One region of the Sphingobacterium suaedae genome, then DNA from elsewhere that is predicted to be linked to it. Evidence: riboswitches for the same ligand, from Rfam matches in the RefSeq annotation. Region 1 holds a riboswitch; each other region holds the start of a gene.
What was found. A riboswitch is a leader RNA that binds a small molecule or an ion and turns the genes downstream of it on or off. The one in region 1 is predicted to bind S-adenosylmethionine.

Region 1 (4,813 bases):
CTGTTGGGTAGCCGTATAGGTATCGTGGTTCCGGTAAGAAAGCAACGCGATGCTTCGTGCGGCTTTGAGTCCAGAAAAACCACCATCTGGACGGTCCTCATAAAAAGTAGCGTCTGCCGCTATCGCCAACCGCTGACTTTCATTGAATGCGATGCCCCATGGAGAAGACTGTGCACAGGTGCCGATAGCAATCAAACGGTTGATGCGAATGGTTTTAGCTGCAGTCCACTCCAGCACTTGCTGCCCACCGAGAGATCCTCCGATCAGAATATCGATAGTCGTAATGCCCAGATGGTCGGCCAACCGCTGATTGGCACGTACAATGTCCCGTATTGTAAATTGTGGAAAGGTTAAGTAGTACGGTTTACCCGACTGCGGGTTGATACTTAATGGGCTAGTAGTCCCGTAAGCCGATCCTAAAACATTGGCACAAATGATAAAATAATCGTTTGGATTAAACAACTCATGCTCGCCAAACAATCCAGGCCACCAATCAAGCACATCTGAATTGGCTGTTAAGGCATGACAAACCCACACCACATTGTCTTTACGGTCGTTCAGTTCGCCATACGTGTGATAAGCAATGGTCAACTCGTCGAGCTTTGCTCCGCTTTCCAACAAAAATGCGTCTGCCGATTTATGTATTCTCAAACTCATGTGTTCCATGCATTATCCACGAAGGACGTTCTCAATTAATTTTATCAAAAGCTTGTTGTATGTCCTGTTTAATATCATCTATATGTTCTATACCAACTGATAATCGCAATTGCCCCGGGTATACGCCCGCAGCTTGTTGTGCCTCTTCAGACAATTGTTGATGGGTCGTCGCTGCTGGATGTATAATTAATGTTTTCGCGTCGCCCACATTGGCTAGGTGACTGATTAATTCCAGTGCATCAATAAATTCATCGGCCTTGCTTGCGCCGCCTTTAATCGTAAAAGATAACACAGATCCGTATCCATTTTTCAAGTATTTCTGCGCGTTTTGATGGTAAGGATGGCTTTTAAGTCCGGGATAACTGACTTTTTCAACCTGCGGATGCGCTTCTAGCCATTGCGCGATCTCCAGTGCATTGTCTATATGTCGCTGTACACGAAGGGACAACGTTTCAAGCCCTTGTACAAGTAAGAACGAATTGAATGGCGACAAGGCCGGACCGAAGTCGCGTAAGCCTTCCACACGGGCACGTATGATAAATTGTATGTTGCCAAAAGGGCCATTTGGACCAAATACATCGGCAAACACCAGTCCATGATATCCCTCAGACGGCTCCGAGAATTGTTTAAATTTGCCATTTCCCCAGTTGTAATTGCCACCATCAATAATGACACCGCCTATACTTGTCCCATGTCCACCAATCCATTTCGTAGCCGATTCAACGACGATATGAGCGCCATGTTCTAATGGCTTAAAGAGGTAGCCCCCTGCACCAAAGGTGTTGTCTACGATAAGCGGAAGATCATACTTCTTTGCCAATGCCGCAATTTTTTCGAAATCCGGAATATTGTAGCTTGGATTCCCGATAGTTTCCACATAAATTGCCTTAGTGCGTTCGTCAATTAACGGCTCAATTTGTTCGGCATCGCTATCGGCCGCAAATCGAGCCTCTATACCTAAACGCTTAAAAGATACCTTAAATTGGTTATAGGTACCACCATACAGATTTGAACCCGCCACAAAATTATCACCGCTTTCTAAGATATTCGTCAAGGCAATAAATTGTGCTGCCTGTCCCGAAGCGACAGCGAGGGCAGCGACACCACCTTCAAGCGCTGCGATTCGCTTTTCGAACGCATCGGTAGTGGGGTTCATAATACGAGTATAGATGTTTCCAAATTGCTTTAAGGCGAACAGGTTGGCTCCGTGTTCCGCATTTTCAAACACATAGGATGTTGTTTGATAAATGGGAAGAGCCCTTGAGCCTGTTGTAGGGTCAACTTCCTGACCTGCATGAACTTGCAGGGTTTCGAATTTTAAGTTTCTATTTGATGACATAGTATAGAATATTTTAAAGGTTTACTAAATAGTATATCGGTATACTCCAGGGACAAAGGGGAGGGTGGTCGTTCGGGCATAAGGCCATGGAATAGGAGGGAGTTCGTCCTACCTTGTGTGGCCGGGAACGACTAACGCATTCGCGTAGTCAAAACCATGTTCCCTGTTGTTATGCGTCTAGGGTATAAAAATGCCGTATAAGAATGTACTGTTGTAAGTGCTATCATTGTCTTATGTCATTTATATGCTCCAAAGCATTATTACTTTGGACAGGAATTGGCACCTTTTCAATGCTATTGAAGGTTGCCAGTGGGTCATCGAGCCAGTCTCTCGCCACTTCTTTATAAATCAAGACCTAGCTTTCGGAAGGTGTTGATTAGGGTACCACTATCGAAGTACTCCGCAAATATAACCGTTTTTCAATAGAATACAAATTTTATTTGGAATCCAGTTTGATAACCCGCCATGAGATTCCGTTGGGGAAGCATCATGCGGCTGTTTGAAGAAGACCATGGTATTCGCAGAACATTCCTAATAAAAAAAACCTCTTTTAATGAAGAGGCTTTCTCGTGGTGCCAGCTGGATTCGAACCAGCGACACAAGGATTTTCAGTCCTTTGCTCTACCAACTGAGCTATGGCACCTTAAGTTTTTGTTTGAAATCTGTTACTTTCAGATTTTGGTGGTGCCAGCTGGATTCGAACCAGCGACACAAGGATTTTCAGTCCTTTGCTCTACCAACTGAGCTATGGCACCTTAAGTTTTTGTTTGGAATCTGTTACTCTCAGATTTTGGTGGTGCCAGCTGGATTCGAACCAGCGACACAAGGATTTTCAGTCCTTTGCTCTACCAACTGAGCTATGGCACCGTTACAACATTGATTTCCTTTGTTGCGTTGCAAATCTAGGGTCTTTTTTTGAATTCTAAAACTTTTGTTCTAATTATTTTTAGTGCATTTTTCAACTGGTTGATTCTGATCAAGATAAAATTACATCAAATAAACACTGCACTGAGTCAAATACGCTATCTTTGCACTTCACAAAATTAGTATGAGTAAAAAAGGTAGAGTTTTGGTTGCAATGAGTGGCGGAGTAGATAGTTCAGTTGCAGCCGTTATGTTGCATGAGCAGGGCTACGAGGTCATTGGCATTACGATGAAAACTTGGGATTATGCATCCGCCGGTGGCTCTTCGAAAGAAACCGGCTGTTGCAGTCTCGATAGTATAAACGATGCTCGTTCTCTAGCCGTAGGATATGGTTTCCCTCATTATATATTGGACATACGCGACGAATTTGGTGATTATGTCATCGACAATTTTGTAGACGAATATATTGCCGGACGCACGCCAAATCCTTGTGTCCTTTGCAATACCCACATCAAATGGTCAGCATTGATGAAACGCGCGGATAAATTGGACTGTGAGTTTATTGCGACCGGACATTATGCGAATATTCGTATGCACGACAATGGTCGATACGTCATCTCTAAAGGGAGGGACGAAAATAAGGATCAATCTTATGTGCTGTGGGGCGTGTCGCAGGAAAATTTGGCCCGAACGCAGTTTCCATTAGGGAATTTTACAAAAAAAGAAATCCGCCAGATGGCCTTAGAAATGGGACAAGAGGAGCTGGCGCAAAAGTCAGAAAGTTACGAGATTTGCTTCGTCCCGGATAACGATTATCGGGCTTTCCTTCGACACAAACGACCGACGTTAGATGAAGAAATCGGACCAGGAAATTTTATTTTGGCAGATGGTACGGTGGTTGGGAAGCACATTGGGTATCCATATTTTACAATCGGACAACGTAAAGGATTGGGTATCGCATTAGGCAAACCTATGTTTGTTATTGAGATTTTACCGGAGAGCAATTCTGTCGTATTGGGAGAAGAGCACGAATTGGAAAAATCACAAGCCCTTGTGCGTGATATCAACTTAATCAAGTATGCATCACTTAGTGAACCCATGGAAGCCGTGACAAAAATTCGCTATAAGGACGCAGGGGCCCAGTCGATCCTGACGCAACGGGGAAATGTAATGCAAGTCGATTTTACACACAACGTTAAAGGTATTGCGCCCGGACAATCGGCTGTATTCTATGAAGGTAATGATCTACTGGGAGGCGGATTCCTAATGAAGTAACTGTCTTGCAGCCCGTGCATATATCGTCTGAACGATGCATTACCAGTGGCCCAATACATAAAATAAAAAGGACTGTCTTAACAGTCCTTTTTTATGAAAAAGAATCGGCTTCTTACAATTTGCCGATTTCTTGTGCTAAGTCGATGATTTTGTTGGAATACCCCCACTCGTTATCGTACCAAGAAACAACTTTGACGAAATTGTCATTCAAGGAAATACCCGCTTTAGCGTCGAAGATAGATGTACGAGCATCTCCCAAGAAATCCGAAGATACGACTTCATCTTCCGTATATCCTAAAATGCCTTTCAACTCACCTTCAGAAGCGTCTTTCATTACTTTTTTAATATCTTCGTAAGAAGCTCCTTTTTGTAAGCGAACTGTTAAATCGACAACAGAAACATCTGCTGTTGGTACACGAAGGGACATACCGGTCAATTTACCTTTCAGCTCTGGAAGAACAAGACCTACTGCTTTCGCCGCTCCTGTAGAAGAAGGTATAATGTTTTGGTAGGCTCCGCGACCACCTCTCCAGTCCTTCGCAGAAGGTCCGTCTACAGTTTTTTGCGTAGCTGTTACCGCATGTACGGTCGTCATCAAACCTTCAACAATACCAAAATTGTCGTTCAATACTTTAGCAATAGGTGCTAAACAGTTTGTGGTACAAGAAGCGTTGGAA
Region 2 (4,813 bases), 460 kb from region 1:
CTATCGAAAGCTTCTTGCCTTGTCTACGAACAGTTAGTTGTCCTGTAAAGCTATCCGGAGCCAATCGTGATTTGACCGCCGGGTAAAACGCTTGAACGTGTGCGCGTCCACACGCAATCCGTTTACGTTGATCCATGAGAAGAGTTGCTCGAAAATTATCTTATTCAGAATGAACTTATTCCCTATCCTGTCTATTTTTTTTAATCGAATTATTTGGAGTATATAGGTATTTGTTCTACTTTTGTGTCATCAAAATCACGGTGGGTATAGCTCAGTTGGTTAGAGCACTAGATTGTGGTTCTAGGGGTCGTCGGTTCGAGCCCGATTATCCACCCAAAAAAGCTCCTCTAAAAGAGGAGCTTTTTTTGTCTATCCAATATATTTACCCAACATGCCATTAACAATTGCTATCACGGCAAACACTTCAACGAACTCCGTTACCGAGCCCCACCTCCTGCTGTCATCTTCGTGATCATAGAGCCACGGTTAGTAAAGAACAGAGCCATCTTATTGGTCTTGTTATCCCTCCTTTTAGGGCGAAAATGTGTCGGATGTCATTGTTGAGGAACCATTAAACAGTGTCCGTCCATTTTGCCGTTGATTATTGCAGCACTCGGATGCCACAATATGTCTTCGTTACAGAAAATTCTGTGGCGATGTTCAGGAACTGATTAAAGACATGAGGGTCTCATTTGTGTATGGTCCGCCAACCTATCCACCTGGTGTCCATCCAATTGCTAAAGGGTACGTAAACAGAAACTCCGGCACGAGATCGCACCGGAGTTTCAGACATATCTAACGTAAAGGATTTTTTAGATCATCTCAACGCTTCTTTTAACAAAAGAAGTCAAATCCGCCCCCTTCAGCAGTCCGCGTGATAGTAAAGCCAAATCGAACGCTTGCTTCGCCAACTTTTCGCCGTCCTCTTCGGAACTCTCCAAGATCCGTTTAACCAAGGGGTGATTTCCATTTACCGTAACTTTATAATTGTCTGGTAATGTTCCATAGAAGCCCATGCCTCCGCCCGTTTTTGCCATGTCCTTCATCCGGCGCATAAATTCATCGATGGTTACCGATACCGGCAGGTCGGCCTCGTGTAAGGCATCCACTTCCACCTTCATATCCGATCGGGAGATTGCTTTTTCAAATATCTCCGAGGCTTTCTTCGACTCCTCCTCAGACAAAGCTAGTGTTTGTTGATCGTCTTTTTGAATCAGTTTATCCACGACATCTGCATCAACACGCTTGGCCTGAACCTTCTCACCGCCCTTCTGCTCCAAATAGCTCGCAAAATGCGTATCCAACGGACCATCCAACACCAAAACATCATAACCTTTGGTTTTGACAGAAGCAATAAAGCTATCTTGTTGGGATGCATCGTTGGTATACAAATACACAATATTGCCCTCTTTGTCTACCTGAATATCTTTTACTTTCTCATAGTATTCTTTAAAGGTATAACTTTCATTCTCCGTATTTTTGAGTAGACAGAAATCATTTGCTTTCTCTGCAAATTTATCATCACTCAACATGCCGTATTTAATAAAAAGCGCAATATCATTCCACTTTTCTTCGAAGTTCTTGCGGTCGGCCTTAAAGATTTCGTTCAACTTATCTGCGACTTTCTTCGTGATGTAGTTGTTAATTTTCTTAACATTACTATCCGCTTGCAAAAAGGATCGGGAAACATTCAACGGGATATCAGGCGAGTCGATTACACCTTGTAATAACATCAGAAACTCAGGCACAATATCCTTAACCTCATCCGTAATAAATACCTGACGGGAAAACAACTGGATCTTATTACGCTGTATATCCATCTCGTTCTTTACTTTCGGGAAGTATAAGATCCCAGTTAGATTAAATGGATAATCTACATTAAGATGAATCCAGAACAGCGGTTCATCCATGGAATATGGATACAATTCTCGGTAGAAAGCCAAATAATCTTCATCTTTCAATTCGGAAGGAGCTTTCGTCCATGCCGGTGATGTATTATTAATGATGTTATCAACCTCTACTGTTTTATATTTTGGCTTACCTTCTTCGTCCTCACCGTCCGGTTCCGATTCCGATTTTGTACCAAAGCGTACCGGAACAGGTAAAAACCGAGCGTATTTATTGAGAATGTCACTCAAGCGCGCTTTACTTAAAAATTCTAGCGATTCTTCGTTTACGTGAAGAATGACGTCTGTTCCACGTGTTGTACGTGTACCTTCTGAGATCTCATAGGAAGTACTTCCATCACAAGTCCAATGTGCGGGCGTCGCTCCGTCCTGATAAGACAGGGATTCAATCTCAACCCGATCAGCCACCATAAAGGCAGAGTAAAAGCCGAGACCAAACCGTCCAATGATTTCATTCGCATCATTAGCCTCTTTAAATTTTTCCATAAACTCCGTTGCCCCGGAGAATGCAATCTGATTGATATACTTCTTGATTTCCTCAGCAGTCATACCGATACCGCGATCCGAAATCGTAATGGTCTTTGCTTCTTCATCAAAAGCAACATCGACTGTTAAATCGCCAAGTTCACCTTGAAATTGGCCTAAAGAAGATAAACGCTTGATTTTTTGAGAAGCGTCCACCGCATTGGAAACCAGCTCCCGTAGGAAAATCTCGTTGTCCGAGTAGAGGAATTTTTTGATAACCGGAAAAATATTCTCCGTATGAATCGAAATACTACCTTTTTCTTGCATATATCTACTATTTTATTTTTGCTATAATGCCGAAGGTGAGCAAGGAACATTCCAAACCCAAAATTACAGACAGGATGACAGTTTTCTGACTAACACACGGGCTTTTGCGTACATCCTGTCATTTCACGCAACGATTTACCCTTATTTTTATAAAACAGTTGTGAAAATGAATAAAATCTATTAAACTTGTAGTGTATTCAGAATTGCAGGCGCAATACCAACCGAGTGAAGACACCGCGGTGGTGAAATAATACGGGTAAAATACCAAAATAAACGTGCTAAACGCGTGTTTTAAAACCCCCAAGGATTTCTGGATACAATTTATGGTTAAACCTTTTAATTTTTAAATTGTATGTCTACAGCTATTCAACTCCCTCAACATGTTTTAGATCAGTTCCATACCTACTCCGTTTCCGAGTTGATTACCTTCAACAACGACATCGTCGAAAACAGAGGATGGGGAGCATCCCGGTCGACGTTTCGTAACGCCATATTGAAAGCGTTGGCTAAGAAGGGTATCGACTTATCTCCGATTATCTCGAAGGAAGACGGTTTTAGCGTTATCCAGATCGTAAAAGTTAAATTAGAAAACAATGCGCTGATACCACTCGCCTATGAGTAGCTCATCAACCGAACTACTGCGGAGAAAGTGCCAGCAAAGCAAATGCCCCCAACCAGTGACTGCCCATGTAATCATCGTTGGCTATATTTTTCAACGAGAAATTGACATGGGTATTCGCAAGTGGGATACAGGTATTCGCCAACTCTGGCAAAGCAGAGGAAATTCCATACAGACAATGCGCCCGGCTGAAATTTAGACCATCCAAATGCACTAACTTTCCGTCCGTACGATCGCTTACCATCGCAGGTTGAATGGCATCAATATTTGATTCAAATAGGATGGGCATAAAATCTGACAGCCAGTTTTTGTAAGCTTTTTTTGACATCAAGCGACTCATGAGGTAAGCTTCTTCTAGGCAGGGCGACAAAAAGTCGTTACCGCTCGGCTCGTATGCCAAAGCACAATTTTTGTCATTCTCATAGAAACGCATACTACTCGCTTTTATTGCATTTGCCAGATCCATATCTCCGGTCGCAGTGGCATATTCATACATTAAATTGAGGCTAAAGGCCGTATTGTCATGTTGTCCCGTTCGGATAGGATAAATTAATTTGGACAGATAGACTTGTGTCCGCTGTGACAAAACATCGACCAAAGGTTGCAAGATCGTTTTCCATCTCTGCGCGTCCACATCACGCCATGTTGCTAACTCGTGCTGTAGTTTAAACAACCAAGCCCAGCCATAAGTACGCTCAAACCCTAAATTATTTTCATCATTAAAAAATGAAAGCTCTACTGCTAGGTTTTCCGATGTGATATGCGTATTCAATAACTGCCGAACTGATCCATCCGAATCCAGTTGCGGAAATTGCTTCAGCAATCGGATGATAGACCAGTAACCATGAACTGCTGAATGCCAATCAAAGCATCCGTAGAATATAGGACGTAAAACTTTCGGACTTTTTAGATCGGCCGCACGACCAATCACCTGCCCCAACTTATTAGGGTACTCGGTAACCAAACAATGTGTAGGCAATGTAAAGATCGTCTGTGCGGTTTCTTCATTAAGTTGCAGCCTATCTGGAGACTTACCTTTACCACCGACAGGGTTATTCCCCCCCTGACAACTGAAGCCTATCGCCGATAGTGTAGTTAAGAATGTCCATATAGCGAATCGACTACAGTTTTTGAGGGAGTACTTTATTTTTCTTTGGATAGCGTGCATTTGATAAAAATAGGAACATTAATTGTTATATTCACCTTAAATTAAACTTTTTCAACTATGAATATCTCCGATTTAATTTCAGGTGGCATAGGCTCTCAAGCAATTTCTGCCATAGCAAACAAATTAGGCATCGATGAATCAAAAGCAAAATGGATAGTCGCAGCTGCCGTCCCCTTAATGATTGCGGCGCTAAATTATAACGCTAAAAACAAGGGACAAAGTGAAGCTATTGACAAAGCTATTGATCAACACAGTGGTGGTGGGATCCTTGATAAAATTGGCGACCTATTTTCAGGCAATTCGTCGGAAGAAGGAAATAAAATAGTT
Region 3 (4,813 bases), on a different contig from region 1:
CAACTTGTCAATGTCATGGTTGCGAATACGATCAGTGCAATAAACGAGAACTTTTTCATAATTTTCCTTTTTTAGAGAACAATAGAAAATGAAAAATGTTGAAGAGGAGCAACAATTTTCTCCAACGCCCCCATTGCACGCTGTCTTTTGTTAAGTAAGAAAAAGAACAGCCTGACGAAAAGTCGGCCAGGCTGTCTCCTTATTTTATATTACTAAATGCTTCTACTCTGAACGTAAAATTTTAGCAGCTTCGACCATCGACTCTAGCGCGGCCTTCGTTTCTGGCCAAGCCCGTGTCTTCAAACCACAATCTGGGTTTACCCATAACTGCTCTGCAGGAACGACTGCTTTCGCTTTACGTAATAGATGCACCATCTCCTCGGTACTTGGGACGCGCGGAGAGTGGATGTCATAGACGCCTGGGCCAATATCATTCGGATATTTAAAATCGCCGGCAAATGCGTCAAGTAGCTCCATCTGCGAACGCGATGTTTCAATCGTTATAACATCCGCGTCCATAGCAGCGATATCCTGAATGATATCGTTAAACTCGGAGTAACACATATGTGTATGGATTTGTGTATCATCGTCGACGTTAGAAGAAGATACGCGGAAGGCACGAACGGCCCAATTTAGGTAATCTTGCTGATCAGATTTACGCAATGGAAGTCCTTCGCGAATAGCGGGCTCATCGATCTGGATAATCTTAATACCTGCTTTTTCCAATGCTTGTACTTCGTCCAAGATCGCTAAAGCTATTTGATATGTTGTAGTCGAACGGGGCTGATCATTACGAACGAACGACCATTGCAAGATGGTCACAGGCCCCGTAAGCATGCCCTTCACGGGACGGTTGGTCAAGGATTGTGCATAAGCCGACCAACGGACGGTCATATCTGCAGGACGATAGACGTCGCCATAAATCACAGGAGGTTTCACACATCGAGAACCGTAGGATTGAACCCATCCGTTTTTTGTAAAGGCATAACCTGCCAACTGCTCGCCGAAATACTCGACCATATCATTACGTTCGAATTCACCATGTACCAACACGTCAATATCCAGATCCTCCTGTAAACGGATGGTTCTCTCCGTTTCTTCAGCGATTTCTTTATCGTATTCATCTTGTGAGATCGCTCCTTTTTTCAAGTCTGCTCTCCACTTACGCACGTCTTTCGTTTGCGGGAAAGAACCGATTGTTGTTGTAGCGAACGCCGGCAAGTTGAATTTAGCTTGTTGTGCTGCTTTACGAGAGGCAAAAGGAGAAGTACGTTTCGCATCATCATCGGTGATGTTGTTTACACGTTCTTTTACTTCTGGTTTATGAATTAAAGGAGATGTCCGCCGACTTTCCGCAGCAGCTTTGTTTGCCTCAAACCGTTCCGCTGTGTTCGCATCAACATGACCATCCGCCAAGATGGCTAAGTCTTTGACTTCTGCCAATTTCTGCTTGGCAAAGGCTAACCAGTTTTTCACTTCTGCCGGCAACGACTCTTCGTTATCTTCATTATCCAGATCAAAAGGAACATGAAGTAAAGAAGACGATGGAGCGACCCATACGCGATCCGCACCCAAAACATCGACTGCTTGCTTAATTTTTGCTAATGATTTTTCATAATCATTTTTCCAAATATTTCGACCTTCTACCACACCCAAGGAAAGGGTAAGGGAAGTAGGAACTTTAGATAATATCGTATCCAGTTGATCTTCTCCACGCACGAGATCCAGGTGCAATGCATGAACCGGCAGTTTGAGCGCAATTTCCTCATTGTCGCGAAGCGCTTCGAAATAAGTAGCAACGATCAGTTTGACACTTGGAGCTGCCGCAGCTAACTTTTCGAAAACGCTTCCGTATAAAGCGCGTGTTGCATCGTCGATATCCAATGCTAAGTAAGGCTCATCAATCTGCACATATTGTGCTCCTGCTGCCGCCAACTTAGTCAAAATTTCTTCATAAACCGGTAGCAAGTTGTCGATTAAATCGATACGGCTAAAACCAGCTTCTTTTTCTTTTCCTAGTAATAAATAGGTAATCGGGCCAATTAAAACAGGTTTTGTTTCGATGCCTAACGATTTTGCTTCGTTGTATTCGTTTAAGAATTTTTCCGAAGTCAACTTAAATGTTTGATCTTTCGTAAATTCAGGAACGATGTAGTGATAATTGGTATCAAACCATTTTGTCATTTCCATAGCCGTAACGTCTACGCCTTCTTCTTGGAAACCACGTGCCATCGCGTAATACAAATCGAGATTATACTGACGATCAATTTTATTCAATAGTGAATGGTAGCGCTCAGGAATAGCACCTACCGTCAACGACAAGTCCAAAACCTGATCATAAAATGAAAAGTCGTTGGAAGGGATTAGGTCAATACCTGCATCCTTTTGAGTTTTCCAGTTGCCCTCCCGGATTTTAAGTCCAGCTTGCAATAATTCGTCCGCGCTGATTTTCTTAGCCCAATATGCTTCATTGGCTTTTTTCAATTCGCGGAACGCTCCCACACGTGGGTAACCTAAATTGTTTGTTAATAACATAAATGTTTACTTGTTAAATATTCTTTCCTTATTGCTGCTTGGAGAGAAGGACACTAGGATTAGTGATCTCAGCTTATCTTTCTCCATTTCATTACGTTTGGAGTAGAATGTAGCACCTTGTCCAGTGACAGGTTGCTAAGGCTTCAGCGGGTCTATTCCCTCGGCCTTTCTCTATAAGCGGGACTAAGATAAGGATAACTATCGGATTTCCCAAAAATATTTTTAGCAGTTGGCGTACCTACCTGTACAGGATGGTATTTTCATGAATAGTATGTATCTTCGGCACCTGTATTTAAACACTGATTTACATGAGTAAGAAAATCTTGTATCGATATAATCCAAAATACCCCTCTGTGGCTGATTTGAAGACGAAGGCCAAATCCCGAATTCCCAAATTTGCATTCGATTACTTGGAAGGCGGAGCAAATGAAGAGTTTAACCTTGCAAAAAACGAGAGTGATTTCGACGATATTTTTTTAAAACCTCAATATCTTCACGTTGCGGGCGACATTGACATGTCTGTCGAATTATTCGGTCGTCGATATAGCGCGCCATTTGGTATTTCACCTATCGGTTTGCAGGGTCTAATGTGGCCCAATGCACCCGAAATTTTGGCAAAGGCTGCTGCGAAGCACGATATTCCTTATACACTAAGCACTGTTTCCACAAGCAGCATCGAACGCATAGCCAAGGTGTCTGACGGAAAAGCTTGGTTTCAACTCTACCATCCCACGGAAGATCGTTTACGCGATGATATCTTACGCCGACTAAAAGATGTAGAATGTCCTGTATTAGTTGTTCTTGTAGATGTCCCTTCGTTTGGACTTCGTTATCGAGAAATAAAAAGCGGCTTGTCTATGCCGCCCAAGATGAATATCTCGAATATCATACAAGCCATGATACGGCCAACTTGGGGAATAAAAACCTTACAGCACGGAATCCCTTCGTTTGCGACACTGAAACCTTACATGGAAAAAGGTTTAGATCTTTCTCAGTTGGGCCAATTTATGAATCGGACGTTCACTGGCAAAGTCAATGTAGAAAAAGTCAAAGCCATACGCGATATTTGGAATGGTCCTCTTGTATTAAAAGGTATTACCACAGATGAAGACATGCAAGCAGCGATCGGAATCGGCGTAGATGGCGTCATTGTTTCGAACCATGGTGGCCGACAAATTGATGCGGGGGAATCTTCCATCAATTCACTCATCCATTTGGCCAGCAATCCGGTGTATAAGGAAAAAGTTAAGATTATGCTTGATGGCGGCATCCGATCAGGGGTAGATTTAGCAAGAGCACATGCGGTTGGATCCGATTTCAACTTCATGGGTAGACCGTTTATGTATGGCGTAGGCGCATTAGGCGACGATGGGGGTGACCACACGATCAGCATGTTCAAAGCACAACTCTATCAGGTGATGCAACAACTGACATTGGAAAACGTCGGTCAGTTTCCGGGTCGTCTCCTTCAACGATCGTAGATACCTCCAAAAAAGCATGTTAAAACGAACATGCTTTTTTGGATTATACAATCAAAATCTATTTTTATCTTTGCCTTATGATTGTTGTTGAGCGTTATCACGATATTTCCTGCGGTCATCGTGTCGTGGGTCATGAAGGCAAATGCCGTTTTCTACATGGCCACAATTATCGTATACATTTTACCGTTGTGGCAGATCGGTTGGATTCAATTGGCAGGGTAGTAGATTTTTCTGTCATCAAATCCACGTTATGTCAATGGCTCGAAGATCATTTCGATCACAAATTTCTAATTTGGGAAAAAGATGAACTTTTACCTCAGCTGAACGAAATCGCAGGAAACAGCCTAGTTATCGTCCCCTTTAATCCAACAGCAGAACATATTGCCCGATATCTTGTCGAAGATATTGGTCCCGCAGCGCTCGAAGGACACCCCGTTAAACTCGTAGCATGCCGGGTCGAGGAAACAGCCAAGTGTTCTGCAACATATACACTGGAGTAAGGAAAATATTTTCTATTTCTTTTTTTGAAATTCACGCTTTCACGGTTACCGCTGTAGAAATTCTACATATTGTGACAAAAAAAACGCTAACCTATTGATCAGCAAATCCATTCTATATAGCATTCCTATAAAATTGCAAATGATCGAGATATAAACAATTATAATACGTAACTTTATCTCAAAATTGTTAACCGTGTTAAAAAATAATAAGAAAACATTTTTACTGAGAAAGGTGTTAATCGGAGCGCTTGTCGTGTTGTTTGCCTACTTGAGTACGGTGTTTATTTATCAATACCT
Region 4 (4,813 bases), on a different contig from region 1:
TAAAGGTTTTTCCCGAACCAGCGGAAGCCTTTAGTATTTTTAGTGGAGCAACTGCGTTCATGGTTTGAAAATAGCGATAAAAAGGGGAAAAATAAAGTAAGTAATGATGAGCGTTTGTCTACGAAGGCCTGCAACTCGCAGAGGTAGACAGACCTAGCTTCTTTTTTGTTTTTATTTTTCAGATTTAAATTGCTATCTTTGCGTCCCCTCTTGCATGAGGCACGGGGGATATGTTGAATACATAAACAAAAAAAACATGGCAACTAAAATCAGATTGCAAAGACATGGTAAAAAAGGAAAGCCTTTCTACCACGTAGTAGTAGCAGATTCACGTGCTCCACGTGATGGTAAATTCATCGAGCGTATCGGTTCTTACAATCCAAACACAAATCCAGCGACAATCGTTTTGGATTTTGAAAAAGCATTAGATTGGGTGAATAAAGGTGCACAGCCTACAGATACAGCACGTGCTATCCTTTCTTACAAAGGTGTACTGTACAAAAAACACTTACAAGGTGGTGTGAAAAAAGGTGCATTTGATGAAGCTAAAGCAGAAGAACTTTTTGCACAATGGTCAGAAGGTAAAGATGCAAAAATTGAAGGTAAGAAATCAGGCTTAGCACAGTCGAAGGAAGAGGTTAAGAAAGCTGCTCTTGCTGCAGAAGCAAAGAAAAAAGCGGACAAAGCTGCTGCTATCGTTGCTAAAAACACGCCTGCTGTTGAGGAGGCTCCTGCTGCTGAAGAAGCAGAAACTGAAGCTCCAGCGTCAGAAGAAACTGAAGGATAAGTATTATTCATACAGATTCAAGAAAGCCGTACCGATTAGGTTCGGCTTTTTTAATTGGGCGAATTGATCGGGCGATGAGCGGACAACATGATCTTATCATTGCTCTGCCTTTTTTGAATTGTCATTTTTTACTTCTTACTTTGCAGGATGAATCTGAACGACGCTTTTTATATAGGCTATATCACGAAAACCCGAGGATTGAAGGGGGAATTGCAACTTTTTTTCGAGTTCACTGATTACGATGAACTCGATTTTGATGTGCTTTTTCTGGAAATAAACAAGAAGTTGGTGCCTTATTTCGTGGATTCTATTAAACTGCAGAAGAATAGTACGGCTTATCTCCAGCTAGCGGATGTTGATCATATCGATAAAGCACAGGGATTGGTGAAAAAAAAGGCCTATTTGCCCACGGACAAGATGCCAGAGCGTGATCCGGACGACTTCCGTTATTCTGATTTAATCGGTTTTAGGGTAATTGACGAACACGAAGGCGAAATTGGTGAGATCATTGACGTGCAAGAACTTCCTCAACAATTTATAGCTAGGGTGGACTTTCATGGAAAGGAACTGTTATTTCCGTTGAATGAAGAGCTGATATTGGATATAGATCCTGAGGAAGAAATCATCGAAGTGGAACTGCCGGATGGTCTCATTGATCTTTACAAAGAATAAGTCTCCAATTTTCCGCTGTTTATTAGCGATTTACCCCATGTTAAAGGTTGCAAAAAACGATTTTTAATTTTTACTTCTTGATTAGAATAACGATATTAGCCTCCGCTTATAGAGAAAGGCAGAGGGAATAGACCCGCTGAAGCCTTAGCAACCTGACCATGGTCAAGGTGCTACATTCTACTCGACAAGGTGGTTGAGAAAGATAAGCTGAAGAATCACAATTCCCCGTGCGTTTTCTCTGAGCCTAAATAGAAAAAAATGAAAATTGTAGATCATATTAAGAACGCCAAGGGAAAAACCTTGTTTTCATTCGAGTTGCTACCGCCTGCAAAGGGTCAGGGGATCCAAAGTATTTTTAAAACCATGGACGAATTGATGGAGTTCAAACCTCCATTTATCGACGTAACATACCATCGGGAAGACTATTTGTATAAACAACATGATAGTGGCTTGCTGGAACGTGTTGCCTATCGAAAACGTCCAGGAACCGTTGCCATATGCGCAGCCATAATGAGTAAATACAAAGTGGATGCCGTGCCTCACCTAATTTGCGGTGGTTTTACCAAAGAGGAAACAGAAAACGCATTGATCGATTTAAATTTTCTAGGCATTGACAATGTATTAGTCTTGCGTGGGGATGCAAGAAAAGGCGATCCTGATTTCGTTCCTACACCAGGCGGACATGCCTATGCGACTGATTTGCTGGAACAAGTCATTGACATGAACCATGGCAAATATTTGCATGAGGATATTGAGAGCTCAGAAAAGACAAATTTCTGTATAGGTGTTGCCGGATACCCAGAGAAACATTTTGAAGCACCTAATTTTAACACCGATTTCAAATGGTTAAAGAAAAAGGTAGACATGGGAGCGGAATTTATCGTGACCCAGATGTTTTTTAACGTAGAAAAATACAAGGAATTCGTGACCAAATGCAGGGATAACGACATTCATGTACCGATCATTCCGGGGTTGAAACCACTGACAACCAAGAAGCAGTTGATCACCCTGCCTAAAATCTTCCATCTGGACATTCCAGAGGAATTGAGTGATGCTGTTGACGCTTGCAAAACAAATGCAGACGTGAGGCAGGTGGGCGAGGAATGGTTGGTCAACCAATGCAAAGAGCTAATTAAGTTCGGCGCACCGGTACTGCACTTTTACACCATGAGTAATCCTGGTCCGACAAAGAAGATTGTGGAACGACTAGCTTAACATAAGCGATTCACCGTCCGAATTTAAAAAAATATAAAAGCGGGATACGCCGATAAATCGTAATCCGCTTTTTCATGCAAGTCCATGGCTATGTACATGGTTCAAAGGCCTCCCGTTAAATAATGTTAATGCGAACGGATCCCCGTATTTTGTTTGTAATTTAATATCCAAATTACCCAAGAATAAACGATATGAATTACGAAAAGATTAATAACCTCATCGGTTGGCTTCTCGCCCTTATTGCTACGTGTGTTTATATGGTGACGGCAGATCAGTTTAACAGCTGGTGGGATACGGGGGAGTTTATCGCATCTGCTTATAAACTTCAGATCGTTCACCAACCGGGTGCGCCTCTATTTCTGATGATCCAGAATGTGTTTTCAAATCTTGCCATGGGAGATACGTCGCGTATCGCGTACTGGATGAACGCTGGATCGGCAGTATGTAGCGGAATGACGATCTTGTTTTTGTTCTGGACGATTACTGCCTTGGCCCGTAAAGTGTTCGATAAATCGAATATTGCAACAGGCGGGTGGCACATTGCGCGGATTATGCTGGCGGGAACGATAGGTGCTGCAGCATACGCTTTTACAGATTCATTTTGGTATTCAGCTGTAGAATCTGAAGTATATGCCATGTCGTCGTTATGTACTGCCGCGGTATTTTGGCTCATTTTAAAATGGGATAGACGAGCGGATCAGCCTAACGCAGATCGATGGCTATTGTTAATTATGTATATTATGGGGCTGTCTATAGGTGTACATTTGTTGAACTTATTGACCATTCCTGCATTGGCCTTGATCGTTTATTTCCGCAGATACCAAAAAATATCGACAAAGGGAATCGTCGCTTCCTTAACGATTGGAATTGGTATCCTTGCCTTTATTCTTTGGGGTGTCATCCAATATCTGATTCGTATAGCGGCGAAATTCGAACTGCTATTCGTCAATCAGTTTGGTTTTGATTTCGGTACAGGGATATGGATTTTTGCATTTTTGTTGGTCATTTCGTTAGGTTGGGGGATATACTACAGTGTGAAAAGATCAAAACCTGTATTGAATACTGCACTCTTGGGTATTTGTTTTGTCTTGTTCGGGTATACCTCTTTTGCGATGATCGTCATCCGTGCACACGCAGATCCGTCGCTTAACAACAATGCGCCAGATAACGTGTACTCATTTTTAGGATACCTTAGTCGGGAACAATACATTAGTGAGCCGCTCATCAAAGGCCCTACTTTTGATGCCAAAGTGGTAGATGTGGTGTACGGAAGCACGTATAAGAAGGGCAAAGATCGTTACGAGAAGATGACGGGTAGCCCACGATATGCATACGATAAAGAAATGTTGTTTCCGCGCGTGTACAGTGATAAACATCCAGATTTTTATCGGATGTATTTAGGCCTAGCTCCAGGTGAATCTCCAACCTTTTCAGACAATTTACGATTTTTCTTTTCCCATCAATTGGGGGATATGTATGGACGTTACTTTCTGTGGAATTTTGTAGGCCGGCAAAATGATGAGCAAAAATATGTAGGAAGTACCAGTGGTAATTGGCTTTCTGGAATTCCCATACTAGATAATCAACGCCTCGGAGGCCGGCAAGAATCGTCCGGTAATTCTGTCCATCCCAGTCGGAATGTTTATTATTATTTTCCGTTATTGGTCGGTTTAGCAGGTTTGTTGTGGCATATTAGGCGAGATAAGAGGCATGCATCCATTGTTGGCATACTGTTCTTTTTTACCGGTGTTGCTATCGTACTTTACCTTAACCAGTCACCGCTCCAACCCAGGGAGCGTGATTATGCTTATGCGGGATCATTTTATGCTTTCTCCGTCTGGATTGGCTTCGGGGTTCTTGCGATAATTGACGTATTACAACGAAAATTGTCTGTTCGGGCTGCCACGTGCCTTGCTGGATTGGCATGTTTCCTTGGAGCTCCCGTACTTTTGATTTCGGAAAATTGGGACGATCATGACCGGTCAGATAGGGATTTTGCGCGAAGCGTGGCTTACAACTACCTACAATCTTGCGAACCGAACGCTATTTTGTTTACTTACGCGGACAACGATACGTTTCCATTGTGGTATCTACAAGAAGTGGAGGGGGTCCGCACGGATGTGCGCATAGTTAACGTCA

Region 2: linked by a shared signal. The riboswitch ahead of ACFSR5_RS07700 (5-oxoprolinase) and the one ahead of ACFSR5_RS05665 (O-acetylhomoserine aminocarboxypropyltransferase/cysteine synthase family protein) in region 1 are both predicted to bind S-adenosylmethionine.
Region 3: linked by a shared signal. The riboswitch ahead of metE (5-methyltetrahydropteroyltriglutamate--homocysteine S-methyltransferase) and the one ahead of ACFSR5_RS05665 (O-acetylhomoserine aminocarboxypropyltransferase/cysteine synthase family protein) in region 1 are both predicted to bind S-adenosylmethionine.
Region 4: linked by a shared signal. The riboswitch ahead of ACFSR5_RS13360 (methylenetetrahydrofolate reductase) and the one ahead of ACFSR5_RS05665 (O-acetylhomoserine aminocarboxypropyltransferase/cysteine synthase family protein) in region 1 are both predicted to bind S-adenosylmethionine.

Annotation. Positions count from the first base shown of each region.
Region 1 is NZ_JBHULR010000003.1:518,465-523,277, reverse strand. It holds gene ACFSR5_RS05670 (homoserine O-acetyltransferase family protein) at 1-657, opposite strand, end outside; gene ACFSR5_RS05665 (O-acetylhomoserine aminocarboxypropyltransferase/cysteine synthase family protein) at 689-1,996, opposite strand; SAM riboswitch class I at 2,234-2,346, opposite strand; tRNA gene ACFSR5_RS05660 (tRNA-Phe) at 2,567-2,639, opposite strand; tRNA gene ACFSR5_RS05655 (tRNA-Phe) at 2,676-2,751, opposite strand; tRNA gene ACFSR5_RS05650 (tRNA-Phe) at 2,788-2,863, opposite strand; gene mnmA (tRNA 2-thiouridine(34) synthase MnmA) at 3,045-4,136, shown strand; gene gap (type I glyceraldehyde-3-phosphate dehydrogenase) at 4,249-4,813, opposite strand, start outside.
Region 2 is NZ_JBHULR010000003.1:978,453-983,265, forward strand. It holds gene ACFSR5_RS07685 (DUF1697 domain-containing protein) at 1-37, shown strand, start outside; tRNA gene ACFSR5_RS07690 (tRNA-His) at 261-334, shown strand; gene htpG (molecular chaperone HtpG) at 813-2,699, opposite strand; SAM-I-IV-variant riboswitch at 2,888-2,982, shown strand; gene ACFSR5_RS07700 (5-oxoprolinase) at 3,052-3,321, shown strand; gene ACFSR5_RS07705 (DUF2891 domain-containing protein) at 3,335-4,486, opposite strand; gene ACFSR5_RS07710 (DUF937 domain-containing protein) at 4,544-4,813, shown strand, end outside.
Region 3 is NZ_JBHULR010000021.1:287,495-292,307, forward strand. It holds gene ACFSR5_RS20520 (hypothetical protein) at 1-59, opposite strand, end outside; gene metE (5-methyltetrahydropteroyltriglutamate--homocysteine S-methyltransferase) at 223-2,535, opposite strand; SAM riboswitch class I at 2,606-2,715, opposite strand; gene ACFSR5_RS20530 (alpha-hydroxy acid oxidase) at 2,844-4,016, shown strand; gene ACFSR5_RS20535 (6-pyruvoyl trahydropterin synthase family protein) at 4,094-4,516, shown strand; gene ACFSR5_RS20540 (ATP-binding response regulator) at 4,710-4,813, shown strand, end outside.
Region 4 is NZ_JBHULR010000005.1:122,220-127,032, reverse strand. It holds gene ACFSR5_RS13375 (UvrD-helicase domain-containing protein) at 1-61, opposite strand, end outside; gene ACFSR5_RS13370 (30S ribosomal protein S16) at 257-787, shown strand; gene rimM (ribosome maturation factor RimM) at 935-1,459, shown strand; SAM riboswitch class I at 1,563-1,668, shown strand; gene ACFSR5_RS13360 (methylenetetrahydrofolate reductase) at 1,718-2,674, shown strand; gene ACFSR5_RS13355 (glycosyltransferase family 117 protein) at 2,866-4,813, shown strand, end outside.